Regions from separate parts of the Rhizobium sp. 01T444 genome, predicted to be linked through region 1. Evidence: riboswitches for the same ligand, from Rfam matches in the RefSeq annotation. Region 1 holds a riboswitch; the other holds the start of a gene.
What was found. Region 1 has a riboswitch for FMN ahead of AC1DTN_RS21280 (DMT family transporter). Riboswitches for the same ligand answer to the same signal wherever they lie in the genome.
Positions count from the first base shown of each region.

Region 2: it holds a riboswitch for FMN, as region 1 does, so the genes downstream of both, ribB (3,4-dihydroxy-2-butanone-4-phosphate synthase) here and AC1DTN_RS21280 (DMT family transporter) in region 1, are expected to answer to the same signal.

Region 1 is NZ_JBFTPD010000016.1:83,482-90,586, forward strand. Features, by position in the region: gene AC1DTN_RS21265 (zinc-dependent alcohol dehydrogenase family protein) at 1-824, opposite strand, end outside; gene AC1DTN_RS21270 (LysR family transcriptional regulator) at 928-1,827, shown strand; gene AC1DTN_RS21275 (esterase-like activity of phytase family protein) at 1,908-4,109, opposite strand; gene AC1DTN_RS21280 (DMT family transporter) at 4,206-5,114, opposite strand; FMN riboswitch at 5,198-5,350, opposite strand; gene hupB (DNA-binding protein HupB) at 5,473-5,748, opposite strand; gene lon (endopeptidase La) at 5,956-7,105, opposite strand, start outside.
Region 2 is NZ_JBFTPD010000007.1:134,919-142,023, reverse strand. Features, by position in the region: gene AC1DTN_RS13355 (SDR family oxidoreductase) at 1-532, shown strand, start outside; gene tpiA (triose-phosphate isomerase) at 537-1,274, shown strand; gene AC1DTN_RS13345 (glucose 1-dehydrogenase) at 1,349-2,131, shown strand; FMN riboswitch at 2,238-2,382, shown strand; gene ribB (3,4-dihydroxy-2-butanone-4-phosphate synthase) at 2,500-3,126, shown strand; gene AC1DTN_RS13335 (Gfo/Idh/MocA family protein) at 3,294-4,418, opposite strand; gene AC1DTN_RS13330 (ThuA domain-containing protein) at 4,430-5,215, opposite strand; gene AC1DTN_RS13325 (ABC transporter ATP-binding protein) at 5,291-6,319, opposite strand; gene AC1DTN_RS13320 (carbohydrate ABC transporter permease) at 6,332-7,105, opposite strand, start outside.

The DNA.
Region 1 (7,105 bases):
CGGGTGATTTCGTGAACGAGATAGCCGCGCAGCGTCAGACATTTTCCGAGCACGGCAGGCAGAGGAAAGGGCGTCGGCGCCGAGCTCAGTCCGCCATATTCGATGAGAATGCCGCCCGATGACATTGCTGCCGTCAGCGGTCCGAAGATCGGGCCTGCCACGGCGTCGAAGACGACCCGCACACCGTCCGCCCCGGCGATTTCCCTCAGCCGCATTTCAAGGTCCTCCTCCTGCGATGCAATGACATGCGCGGCACCGACATCCTGCAATGACTGACGTTTCGCCGCGGTCCTCGTGATCGCGATCGGCGTGGCACCCACCATGTTGACGATCTGGATCGCAGCAAGCCCCACGCTGCTCGATGCCGCGGTAACGGCAATGAAATCACCCTTCTGCAGCCGAGCAATATCGATAAGAGCGCCATAGGCCGTGAGATATTGCATCCAAATCGCGGCTGCCGCCACCCAGGAGAGCGACGGCGGGTGCCTGACTACGTATTCAGCGGGAAATGCGACCAGTTCGCCATAAGCCGGTGTGCGCACCATGGAGATCGGCGGAATGATGCTGACGCCGTCACCCGGCGCAAAGCCATCCACGCCCTCGCCTACCGCCTCGACGATGCCGGCCGCTTCGAGGCCCAGCCCAGATGGCAAAGGCGCAGTCTCGATGTAGTTGCCGGACCGGAGCAGCGCCTCGGCTCTGTTGATGCCCAGCGCCTTGACGCGGATTTGAACCTGCCCCGGCCCGGGTGCCGGTACATTTACATCCTCGATGCGAAGAACCTCGGGACCACCCAGCTCGTGAAAGCGGATTATGCGTGCCATTTCCATCGACTCCAAAACAATTGAACCGAATGAGCTATGACAAGCGGACGACAGAAGATAAATTCGCCAGAAAGCAAGACAGAAGAAACTATGGGTTTGCAATATGGATCGTCTCACCAGCATGACCGTCTTCGTGAAGGCCGTGGATCTGGGCTCATTTGCGGCAGCGGCAGCAGCACTCGGCCTATCTGGCCCCATGGTCGGCAAGCACATCCGCTTTCTGGAAGAGCGATTGGGGGTCAGCCTTATCAGCCGGACGACACGCCGCCAGAGCCTGACGGATTTTGGGCGCGCCTATTATGAGCGCTGTCGGATGATCCTTGCCGAGACGGAGGCGGCGGATGCGCTCGCGATCGATCATCTTTCCGAACCATGCGGCAAGCTGCGTGTCACCATGCCCGTGCATTTTGGGCGTCATTGCGTGCTTCCGGTTCTGATCGAGCTTGCAAAGCGATATCCGAACCTCGAACTCGATCTGTCGCTCAGCGATCCCATTACCGATCTCGCCGATGACGGTTACGATCTCGCGATCCGGACCGGCGAACTGGCAGACAGGTCAGGCATTATCGCGCGCCGCGTCGCGCGCCAGCGCATGGTGGTCTGCGCCTCAGCGAGCTATCTCGATGCGCATGGTAGACCTGAGCAGATCGAAGATATCGGCAGGCACAATGCGATCATCTACGCACGCTCTGCCCGCTTCAGCCCATGGCTCTTCCCGCATGGCGACCAGCCTCCGGTGGAAGTTCGGCCGAACAGCCGATTGCGGCTCGATGATCTCGATGCAATTGCAGATGCGGCAACGGCCGGCATGGGGCTTGCCTGGCTGCCTTACTGGCTCATCCGCGACCGCGTGCAGGCTGGAGCGCTGGAAGTGCTGCTGCCGGGTCAGCCGGAGTTTCTCTATGACTGCCATGCGCTTTGGCTGCAGACACCGCACCTGCCGCTCAGGATCCGTCTTGCCGTCGACGCATTGGCGGCCGCACTGCCCAAATTCATGGTCTAGGTCCGTCGGGTCGTCAGTGTGATTGAGCCAAAGAAAAGGCCGGGCAAAACCCGGCCTTTCCATTTCGCGGGAATGCGAACTCAGTTCGTAGCGGTCAGGTTGACCGGGAAGAACAGGGTTTCGCCCGAGGAGTCGCTCACACCGTCATTGTCGGTCACAGCATAGGCCTTGCCTGATGCGTCGAAGGCGAAACCTTCCAGCTTGTCGAGAACATAGCCATTGGTGGCCGACTTCAGGTCGCCGATGAAATCATGGGCTTCCGTCTTCTTGACGACCGGCAGTTCGGCCCCGAGCTTGCCGGGCTTCAGGTCGGAGATTGCGACCTTATAGAGCTTCTTCAGCTTGGCCGCATCGCCGACGAGGTTGTCGCGCTCGATGATGTAGACGCTGTCGCCCTGAGCGGTGATTTCGGAGAGGCCGACCCAGCCGCTCTCGGTCTTATCAAGCGGATAGCGGACGCCGCCCCATTCCTTCTTCTTGGGGTTATAGGAGAGGAGCTTCACAAAGCCCTTCTCGTCGTCGTTCCACTCGCGCTGAACGGCCATCCACAGCGTTGTATCGTCGCCGGTACCGATGATCGTGACACCTTCGAAGCCGTAGCGGATTTCGTTGGCGAGCAACTCCTTCGGCAGGGCGATCTCGGTCTTGATGTCGCCCTTGGCGGTAACATTGTAGAGCGCATGCGGAACCAGGCGCTCGGTATAGCCTTCCGAAGCCAGCCAGAAGGAGCCGTCGGCGGCAACAGCGATGCCTTCGATATCGAGCTTCTGAGCCGGAGCGCCGTCACGCTTGACGACCAGCGCATCGGTGATGACGGCCGGCTTCTTGGTGGCGTCGATCGTGTAGATCGTCGGCTGCGAACCGAGGACGCTGTCGCTGACGGCGTAGAGCATGCCCGGCTTGCCCGGAACGGCGGCGAGGCCCGAAAGGGCTGCAAAGCCGATCGGATTGCCGTCCTTCTCGGCGGAGACAATGTGCGGATAGGCCTTCTCGCCTTCGCGGCGCTCGTAGATCATCACGTGCGAACGCGCACCGCCGTCTTTGCCGAGGTCGAGTTCATTGGCGGTCGCAAGCAGGTTACGCTGCGGAATGGCGATCGCGCCTTCCGGAGAAATACCCGACGGCAGGATCTGCAGCAGTTCCGGATCGGCGCCCGTGTCCTTGTAGACGCCGACGACGGAAGCGCGCTCGGCGAGCAGGAAGAACAGGTTGTCAGTGCCGAACTTGGCCGCTTCGAGACCTTCCGGCTCGACGCCCTTCGACGAGGAGCGGCTTTCCGGATAGTGGCCGAGCGCGGCGACGGCACGCTCGAAGGAGCTGCCGGATTCGAAGAGGACCTTGCCGGTCTTGTCGAAGATGGTGAAGCCGCGCGAACCGCCTTCATAATCGCCTTCGTTGGCGACGACGAGACGGTTGTCGTCCAGCCACTTCACAGCGTCGGGCTCGCGATGGACGCCCTTCTTCTCGCCGGTAAATTTCAGGGCGCCGTCACGCTTGGTGTCGATGCCGGTGAGATCAACGGTGCCGGCGGTGAAATGCGTCTTCACCGTGCCGGTCGCGCCGTCGAGGATGATGATCTCGTTATTTTCCTGCAGGGTCAGGGCGATTTCGTTCTGGCTGTTGAAGGCAACGAATTCCGGCTCCGGATCCTCGGGTGCAACGCCGGCGAGACCGGCCAGGGCAACGTGCTTGATTGTGCCACAATCGACGGTACCGTCGGTCTTGACCTGGAAGACGACGAGGTCGCCTGCCGGCATCTGCGGGATCTTGCCGTCGTTGACATCTTCGTCGCGCTCGTTTTCGATCGCGATAGTGCCGAGCGTCCTATCCTTGTTGAGGGCGATCGAATCAGGCTGGCCGCCGAGATCGCAGGTGGCATCGATCTTCTTACCGGCGATATCGACGATCGCCAGACGGCCTGACGGCTTCTGCTTGCTTTCGCCGGTGTTGACGGCGACGAGCGCCTTGCCGGCTGCAGTCGTGACCGAGGTCGGTTCACCGTCCATCATCAGCGCGCCGCCGGCCTTGGGCGCTTTGGCATCGGTGATGTCGATGAAGCCAATCGCGCCGAGCGGACTGTCGCTGTAGATCAGCGTGTTACCATCCTGCGAAGCGGTAATGATTTCGGCCGAGGTGGCCGAAAGCTTGTCCTTGTCAGCCGGCAGGTTGGTCGCGACCGGGAAAGAGGCGATGCGGTTGAAAACCGGCTCGGCCGCTGCCGGGAAGGCAACGGATGCAAAAAGCATGGCAGCGAGCGCTGCCTTGCGCGAAGACAATGTCATTGAAAATCCCCCAATGTCGAAAAAATCGAACAGAGGTTTTTTGCGGGACTGCCATGACAGACACATGACAGCCTGCGACATTTTGTACGGTTTGCGTCAGGCCGCCTGCCGTTCGCGACGCATCTCGCTGCGCATGATGAAGAGCGACGCGGCGAGGATAAGCGCAGCGCCGAGCCACAGATAACCAGCCGGCGCATAGCCGAAGAAAAGCCAGCCGGCGAGCACGTTCAGCGGCAGCTTCAGGTCGTCGAAAGGCTGCACATAGGCAGCGTCGGCACTGGCATAGGCGAGCGTCAGCAGATATTGCGCCACGACCGTCAGGAGGCCTGCCAGAAGGAAGAGAGCAAGTGCGGCGCCCGTCGGCACCACAAAGCCCGCCGCGAGCGCCAGGCCGCCATTGATCGGCGTCAGCAGCACCAGCAGCCACACGGTGATCGTCTCCGGCTTCTCAATGCCGGTCAGGCTCTTGGTGATGAGCGAAGAGGCGCCCCAAAGCAGGGCCGAGATAACAGGCAGAAGTGCTGCCCAGGTGAAGCTGTCCGACCATGGCTGGAGGATGATCATGGCGCCGATAAAGCCGACACCTGTCGCCATCCAGCGAGTGGGGCCAACACGCTCGCCGAGGAAAAGGCGTGCGCCGAGAATGATGAAGAAGGGCGAGGTCATGACGAGTGCGATCGCCTGCCAGATCGGCACGGAGGCGAGGCCGGAGACCCAAGCCTCGACGCCGAGCGCGGCAAGGACGACACGCACGATATGCCGCCAGGGATAATCCGTGCGCATGGCAGAAAGGCCAACCTTGCGCAGGAAGGGCAAGGAGAAAAGGAAGGCGAAGCCATATTGCCAGAAGGCTGCGGAGGCCGCCGGGAAGGCAAGCTTCATCGTGAGCCATTGGGTGACGACATTGAGGAGCGAGAAGACGACGCCTCCAAGCACCATGAAGGCTGCACCGGCGAAGGCGCGGGAGTGCGAAACTGCAAGGGAATTCTGATTCATGTCTTCCATCCGGAATAGGGACCAAACATAAATCAGGACGCATGAGGCTACAGAACGCAGACGCCGACAGATCCCTGCCCGCGCGCGGCCATGCTCATTCTCTTTCATCCGGACTCTAACCGTCGGCTCCGGAATCACACCGGATCTGCTGACCCTTCCCAAACCAAGGCTTGAGAAGGCGCTCGCGGGCTCAGGCCGTAGCCCTTACCGCCGGTGGGGACTTTCACCCCGCCCTGAGAACATCACCGTCGTAAGACAAAGCGCTGCATGCCGCAAGCGGCGAAAACAAAAAGGGGTCCGGCGATGCCGAACCCCCCTCGAAATCCTGCGCGACCGTTCTCGTTTACGGCCGGCGGACAATCTCGTATCAGCCGTTGACGGCGTCCTTCAGGCCCTTGCCGGGCGTGAACTTCGGCACGTTGCGTGCCGGAATGTCAACTTCGGCGCCGGTCGACGGGTTGCGACCCTTCGTGGCAGCGCGATGAGAAACCGTGAAGCTGCCGAAGCCAGCGAGACGGATGTCGCCCTTGTTCTTCAGCTCGGCCTGCACAACATCAAAAACTGCGTCTACGGCAGATGCTGCGTCAGACTTCGTCAGTCCAGCCTTTTCGGCTACTGCGGACACGAGTTCATTCTTGTTCATGTTTCCACCCCTTTCTAAATGGTTTGAAACAACTCAATCTGTAAGCTAGGCGCAGAAATCGCTTTCATCAGGCCCGCCGAGAACCCAAAAACCCTGCAAATCAAGGAAAAGCAAGCGTCTACATGACGTTTTCACAAAAAAGGCCGGCGTTTCCGCCGGCCTTTTTCAGGATTTGCAACAATTGGGCATAAATGTGGCCGCCAAAGCTCAATGAGCGATGGCTGCACCTGCATCATCGAGCCCTTCGACAGTCGCGATGACGGGCGTTTCCACCGTGCCATCCCACTCGATCGGCTCGGGACGACGGACCAGCGCATGCTTGATCACTTCGCCCATGCGGGAGACCGGAATGATCTCCATGTTGTTCTTCACGTTGTCCGGAATCTCTGCCAGATCCTTGGCATTCTCTTCCGGAATCAGCACCTTCTTGATGCCGCCGCGCAATGCGGCCAGCAGCTTTTCCTTCAGGCCGCCGATCGGCAGGACACGGCCGCGCAGGGTGATTTCACCCGTCATTGCCACATCCTTGTTGACCGGAATGCCAGTCATGATCGAGACGATCGCGGTTGCCATCGCGACACCTGCAGACGGACCATCCTTCGGCGTTGCGCCTTCCGGCACGTGCACATGGATGTCGCTCTTGTCGAAGAGCGGCGGCTGGATGCCGAAATCGACGGCGCGCGAGCGGACGTAAGACGCCGCTGCCGAGATCGATTCCTTCATCACTTCCTTCAGGTTGCCGGTGACGGTCATGCGGCCCTTGCCGGGCATCATGACGCCTTCGATCGTCAGCAACTCGCCGCCAACTTCCGTCCAGGCAAGACCCGTGACCACGCCGACCTGATCCTCACGCTCGGCTTCGCCGTGGCGGAAGCGCGGAACGCCAAGATAATCGTCGATATTCGCTGCCGTGACGTGAACCGACTTCGTCTTGCCCTTGATGATCTCTGTGACCGCCTTGCGGGCGAGCTTCATCAATTCGCGTTCGAAGTTACGGACACCGGCTTCGCGGGTATAATGCTGGCTGATCGCCATCAGGGCATCGTCGCTGACCGAGAATTCGCTCGGCTGCAGCGCATGTTCCTTGATGGCCTTCGGCAGCAGGTGCCGCTTGGCGATCTCGCGCTTTTCGTCTTCGGTGTAGCCGGCGATACGGATGATTTCCATGCGGTCCATCAGCGGAGCCGGGATGTTCAGCGTATTCGCCGTCGTGATAAACATCACGTCCGACAGGTCGTATTCGACTTCCAGGTAGTGGTCCATGAAGGTCGAGTTCTGAGCCGGATCGAGTACCTCGAGCAAAGCCGAAGACGGATCGCCGCGATAATCCTGGCCGAGCTTGTCGATCTCATCGAGC
Region 2 (7,105 bases), on a different contig from region 1:
CCGCACCGAAGCCGATCTCGGTGCGCTCTCGCTTGCTGTCAATGCCGCCGGTATCGCCAACGCTAATCCCGCCGAGGAGATGGAAGAGGATCAGTACCAGACACTGATGGACATCAACCTGAAGGGCATCTTCCTGTCCTGCCAGGCCGAGGCGCGGGCCATGTTGAAGAACGGCCGCGGGTCGATCGTCAATATCGCCTCCATGTCGGGCGTTATCGTCAATCGCGGTTTGAGCCAGGCCCATTACAATGCCTCGAAGGCGGGCGTGATCCATATGTCGAAGTCGTTCGCCATGGAGTGGGTCGGGCGCGGCATCCGCGTCAACACGATTTCGCCGGGCTATACCGCAACGCCGATGAACACCCGGCCGGAGATGGTACATCAGACCAAGCTCTTCGAAGAACAGACGCCGATGCAGCGTATGGCCAGTGTCGATGAGATGGTCGGTCCTGCGGTCTTCCTGCTCTCGAATGCTGCAAGTTTCGTGACGGGTGTCGATCTGCTCGTTGACGGCGGCTTCTGCTGCTGGTGATGACATGCGTAAGCTGATCGCAGGCAATTGGAAAATGAACGGTCTCGTCTCCTCCCAAGCTGAGATCGAGGCGCTGAAGGGGCTAACGGGCAGTGCGACGTGCGATATCGTCGTCTGCCCGCCCTTCACGCTGATCGACCGCGCCGTGGCGCGGGTCAAGGATACGGATCTCGCCATCGGCGCGCAGGATTGCCACGCGCAGTCGTCGGGTGCCCACACGGGCGAAATTTCTGCCGAAATGCTTGCCGATCTCGGTGCGCGCTATGTCATCCTCGGACATTCCGAACGCCGTGTCCTGAACGGCGAGGACGATGAGATTGTGCTGGGGAAGGCGCTTGCCGCGCATCGGGCAGGCTTGATTTCGATCGTCTGCGTCGGTGAGACACGCCATGAGCGCGACGAAGGCCGGGCAATCGAAGTCGTCGGCGAACAACTGCGGGGATCCGTCCCCGAGGGTGCTACCAGCCGAAATCTTGTCATCGCCTATGAACCCGTCTGGGCAATCGGAACCGGACTGGTGCCGACCCACGAACAGATTGAGGAGGTCCATGCGGCGATCCGGCAGATGCTCGAAGAGCGGCTGGGCAGGGATGGCCATTCGGTCAAGATCCTCTATGGCGGCTCGGTCAAGGCATCCAATGCAGAGGCGATATTCGGGCTTCGCAATGTGGACGGAGCGCTGGTCGGCGGCGCATCGCTGAAGGCCTCGGAATTCGCAGGAATTATTTCGGCAGCCGTTTGAACTCTGAGTGCGGAGACAAGTGTCGCCGGTGCAGATCGGTGCGCTCACGCCGGCGCCGTTGAAAGGAAAAGAGAATGCAACGTTTTGAAAACAAGACCGTCGTCATTACCGGCGCAAGCCGCGGTATCGGTGCAGCGATCGCCAAACGCTTTGCGCGCGAAGGCGCCAATCTCGTCGTTTCGGCCAATGAAGACAGCGTGCATGGCGTGGCAGAACAGATCAAGTCAGATGGCGGCAAGGCTATTTCCTTCGTTGGCGACGTCACTGACAAGTCAAGCGTCAAGGTCCTTTATGACGCAGCCGAGCAGGCATTCGGCGCTGTCGACGTCTCCATCCAGAATGCCGGCGTCATCACCATCGCCCGCATCGAGGATATGACCGAGGGCGAGTGGGACAAGGTCATGGCCGTCAACACCAAAGGCGTGTTCCTCTGCGCCCAGGAAGCGATCGCCCGCATGCGCAAGCACGGCCGCGGCGGCCGTCTCATCAACACGGCCTCCGGCCAGGCGCGCGACGGCTTCATCTACACGCCGCATTATGCCGCCTCGAAGATGGGCGTCGTCGGCATCACCCAGAGCCTTGCCAAGGAAGTCGCCACCGACGGCATCACCGTCAACGCCTTCTGCCCGGGCATCATCGAGACCGACATGTGGGCCTATAACGACCAGGCATGGGGCAAGCTGCTCGGCAATTACGGCCCCGGCGAACTGATGAAGGAATGGGTCGAAGGCATTCCGATGAAGCGCGCCGGTTCCGGCGAAGACGTCGCCGGCCTCGTCACCTTCCTTGCCAGCGACGATGCAGCCTACATTACCGGCCAGACCATCAATGTCGATGGCGGCCTCATCATGTCCTAGCTCTGTTCGACAATAGGAAACGGTGCTTTCACCTCTGCGAGGCAGTTCCCGCGGCGAGATCTGCACCCAACCTCTTGCAGAACAAGGCCTTCATCATCTATCTAAGTAATGTTCTCAGGGCGGGGTGCAATTCCCCACCGGCGGTATCGAGGCAACTCGGAGCCCGCGAGCGCCTTCGTGGAAGCGAAGGGTCAGCAGATCCGGTGAGATGCCGGAGCCGACGGTCATAGTCCGGATGGAAGAGAGCAACGCAGAGGACACCGCTCGGCACGCGGTGTTTCATATGCTTGTTCGCCCAAGGGAAAATGGTGGCTTTTGACAGGCCATGTACGCCGCACACTGCGGCTAACCCTTGAAAGGCAGAGAAGATGGCAATTTCCAAAATCGAAGATGCGATCGTCGCGATTGCGCGTGGCGAGATCGTGGTCGTCGTCGACGATCGTGATCGTGAAAACGAGGGCGACCTCGTCATCGCATCCGAGGCAATCACCCCGCAGGCGATCGCCTTCATGATGAATTATGCTCGCGGCCTCATCTGTGTGGCAATGGAAGGCGAGCGGCTGGACGAYCTGCAGATCCCGCAGATGGTCCCCAACAATACCGAACTTTTGAAGACGGCTTTCACCGTGTCGGTTGACTATATTCCTGAAACGACGACCGGAATTTCGGCGGCTGACCGCGCCGCGACGGTTCGCGCACTCATTGCCGAGACGTCCCGCCCCGAGGATTTTGCGCGGCCCGGCCATATCTTCCCGTTGCGTGCGCATCCGAACGGCGTGCTTTCTCGTCCAGGTCATACCGAGGCGGCTGTCGACCTCGCAAGGCTTGCCGGCCTGTCGCCGTCAGGTGTCATCTGCGAGGTGGCCAATGATGATGGCACGATGGCACGCCTGCCCGAGCTTGAGCAGTTTGCCGAACGGCACGGCCTCCATCTGATCACAATCGAGGATCTCATTGCTTATCGGGGCGTGAGAGCGCCTGTTAAGGCCGCCTAGTAAGCGTGTCTTGGCCTGGCGTAAAAGAGCCACGGCGAGCCAAGATCGCGTGGGTGCCGTTTGTGTAGTCTGCAACGAGGCACTCGCGCTCTGGCACGGATAAGCAGCGTGAGCTATTAGCTCGACGAAGGCCCGATCACGCGGGCCTTCGATGTTTCACCATGCCTTCAGACGACGAGTGCTAGCGCCGGTCCCTGATCGTCCGTCTTGCGTTCCTGGCCGGCCGTGCCTTCCAGGCTCTCGGAAGCCAGCAGATTGAACTCCCGACGTTCTTTCTCCGATACGATCGCGAGGTCGATGACCTTCTGCAGGTTGGCGGCATGGCGGAAGGTGGGATCGTCCTGCTTTCCGGTTCTGACCGCTTCGGCAAAGCGCTGGTAGTTGGTCAGCACTGCCGGCACCTCGATGTCACGCCAGGTGGCGCTTTCAATATCGTCACCGAAGCAGCCCCGAAGATCTGAGCCGTCAGGACGATGGATGACTTCGAGGCTGCCTTTTTCGCCATAGATGCGCAGCTTCAGTTCGTTGAGATGACCGGTCGCCCAGCGTGTCGCATGGATGACGCCGAGAGCGCCATTGGCGAAATCGACAGACATGGTGAAGCTGTCATTGGCGTCGAGCATATATTCACCGATCTGTCCGCCCGGCGCCTTGTTGAAGGTCTTGAGGCGCGCAAAGACATGGTCGATATCGGTCGCGGCGCCATAAGCGGCGAAATCGAGAATATGAATGCCGACATCGCCGAGCACGCCGTTCGATCCATGGCCGGTGGACAAGCGCCACAGCCAGCGCGATTCCGTGCGCCAGTCGCCCCAGGCGCGAGACACCAACCAGCTCTGCAGATAGGAGGCCTCCACATGGCGGATGGTGCCAAGTTCGCCTGATAGCACCATCTCGCGGGCGCGCTGCAGCGGTGCGACGTTGCGATAGGTGAGGTTGACCATGTTGACGACGCCGGCGGTCTCAGCCGCTTCCGTCATCTCCAGCGCATGGGCGTAGTTTTCTGCCAGCGGCTTTTCACAGAAGACGTGCTTGCCGGCGGCGATCAGCGCCAAGCTCGTCGCATGATGTATCCGGTCAGGCGTGACGTTGGTGGCGGCATCGAATTCGCCCCAGGCGATCGCTTCCTCGAGCGTGCTGAAGCGCTTTGCGATGTTGAAATGATCAGCGAACTCATCAAGCCGGGTCCGATCGGTGTCGACGGCGCCGACCACCTCGACACCATCGATGGCGAGGAAGTTGGCAACCTGGTTTTTGGCCATCATGCCCGTGCCAAGAACAAGTAGACGCATTGCTCTTCTCCTCAGCGGTAACCGGCTTCGCCGGCTTGATGCAGTCTCGGACCACGCTCGACGATCGGCTCCAGTGCCTTCTCTACCGGCACATTTGGGGCATCGGTGATGCTCTTCAGGTCGCCCTGCGGGTTGTAGGCCCACTTCACGCCGTTGATCAGCACCTTCTGCACGTTGGCATCGTGATAGGTCGGGTAGGTTTCGTGGCCGGGGCGGAAATAGAAGATATTGCCCGCACCACGGCGCCAGGTCAGGCCAGACCGGAAAACTTCGCCGCCCTGGAACCAGGAGATGAACACCGTTTCCAGTGGCTCCGGCACCGAGAACTGCTCGCCATACATTTCTTCGTTTTCCAGCACGAAGTTTTCGCCAATGCCGGCCGCGATCGGATGGCGCTGATTGATCGTCCACAGGCGCTCGCGCTCGCCCGCCTCGCGCCATTTCAGCGCACAGGGCGTGCCCATCAGCCGCTTGAAGATCTTCGAGAAATGGCCGGAGTGCAGCACGAGCAGGCCCATGCCTTCCCACACCCGCTTGGCGACGCGCTCGACGACGGCATCGGAGACGGCACCATGGTCCTTGTGGCCCCACCAGGTCAGAACGTCGGTCTCGGCAAGCCGGGCCTCCGTCAACCCATGTTCGGGCTCCTGCAGCGTTGCCGTGGTCGCGGAAATAGCCGGATCGGTGTTCAGCGCCTTGGCGATCGTGGTGTGCATGCCGTCCGGATAGATCTCCCGGACAATGGCGTTGGTATTTTCGTGGATGTTCTCACCCCAGACGATGGTGCGAATAGACAAGTTTCTGCTCCTTCACAGCAAGTAGCGGACCGGAACCGATGGGAAGCGGTCGGATCCTGTTTGTTTGATTGGTGGTCAGGCTGCGCCCTTGAAAGGGACCTTTTCGAGTGCGCGTCCGGATTGGTCGAAACGGTGAATGCGATCCTTGACCGGCGACACGCCCAGTTGCTGGCCGGGCTGGTGGCTCGATACGCCGGTCTCTCGCACGGTCAGCGGTTCGGCCGAGCCGATGTCGAGATAAACGAAACTGTCCGAGCCGAGGATTTCTGAGTGGATGACGGTGCCGGTCCAGACAGGATCCTGATCTCTAAACTCGATATGTTCGGCTCGCACCCCGATCATGTGGGCATTATAGGGAGCCGCGAACGGGCCGGAGAGGAAGTTCATTTTCGGCGAGCCGATGAAGCCGGCGACGAAGATTGAGTTCGGGGTCTCATAGAGCTCGATCGGAGTTCCGACCTGTTCGACGACGCCATCGCGAAGAACGCAGATGCGATCGGCAAGCGTCATGGCCTCGACCTGATCGTGGGTGACATAGATCATCGTGGTGTCATGCATGCCACGGTGAAGCTTGGCGATCTCCAGCCTTGTGGCGACGCGCAACGCAGCATCAAGGTTCGACAATGGTTCGTCGAACAGGAAGACCTTCGGGTCACGAACGATGGCGCGGCCAATGGCCACGCGCTGGCGTTGGCCGCCTGAAAGCTGGCGCGGCAAGCGCTCCAGATAGGGTGAGAGCTGCAGCATGCCGGCTGCCTGTTCGACGCGCGCCTTGCATTCTTCTCTGGTTCGGCCGGAGAGCTTCATGCCGAAGGCCATATTTTCGTAGACCGTCATATGCGGATAGAGCGCATAGGACTGGAATACCATCGCGATGCCGCGCTTCGACGGGGAAAGACGATTGACCGGCTGACCATCGAAGGAAAGCGTGCCTGACGTTATGTCCTCCAGTCCTGAGATCAATCTAAGCAAGGTGGACTTGCCGCAACCGGACGGGCCGACAAAGACCATGAACTCCCCCTTCCGGATGTCCATGCTGACGCCCTTGATGACTTCGAATGCCCCGAAGCTCTTGCGGATATTGTCTAATCTAATTTGTGCCATGTCGCGCTTTCCTCAGCCTTTGACGCCGCCGGCGGTCAGCCCGGAAATGATCCGGCGTTGAAAAATAAGAACAAGGATGACGACGGGCACGGTAACGATGACCGATGCCGCCATGATATTGCCCCAGGGGATTTCGAACTGACTGCCGCCCGAAAGGAGAGCGATCGCTACCGGCACTGTCCGTTGCGCATCCGACGAGGTGAAAGTCAGGGCGAACAGAAATTCATTCCAGGCCGTGATGAAGGCAAGCAGACCGGTGGTGACCAGGGCCGGCCACATCAGCGGCATGAACACCTGCGTGATGATGACCCAGGGGGAGGCGCCATCGACGATGGCCGCTTCCTCGATCTCGATCGGCAGATCCCGCATGAAAGTCGTCAGCACCCACACCGTGAAAGGCAGAGTGAAGATCATATAGGAGAAGATCAGCGCGAAGGGCGTGTTGAAGATGCCGATCCAGCGGATGAGTTCGAATAGCCCTGCGAGCACAGCGATCTGCGGGAACATCGAGACGGACAGAATAGTCAGCATCAAGAGGGCCCGACCCCGGAAATGCACGCGGGCAAGCGCGTAGGATGCGGTCACGGCGAGCAGCAAAGAGGCGGCGACCACGAGGCAGGCAATGAGCAGCGAATTGCCGAGGCTGCGGATGAAGCTGCCGGTCGTCAACACGCCGGTATAGTTTTCCAGCGAGATCGAGGTCGGCCAGTAGGTGACCTCGAAGAGCGCGGTGCCGGCTTTGAAGCTTGTTAGGATCGCGTAATAAAACGGGAAGACCGCGATGAT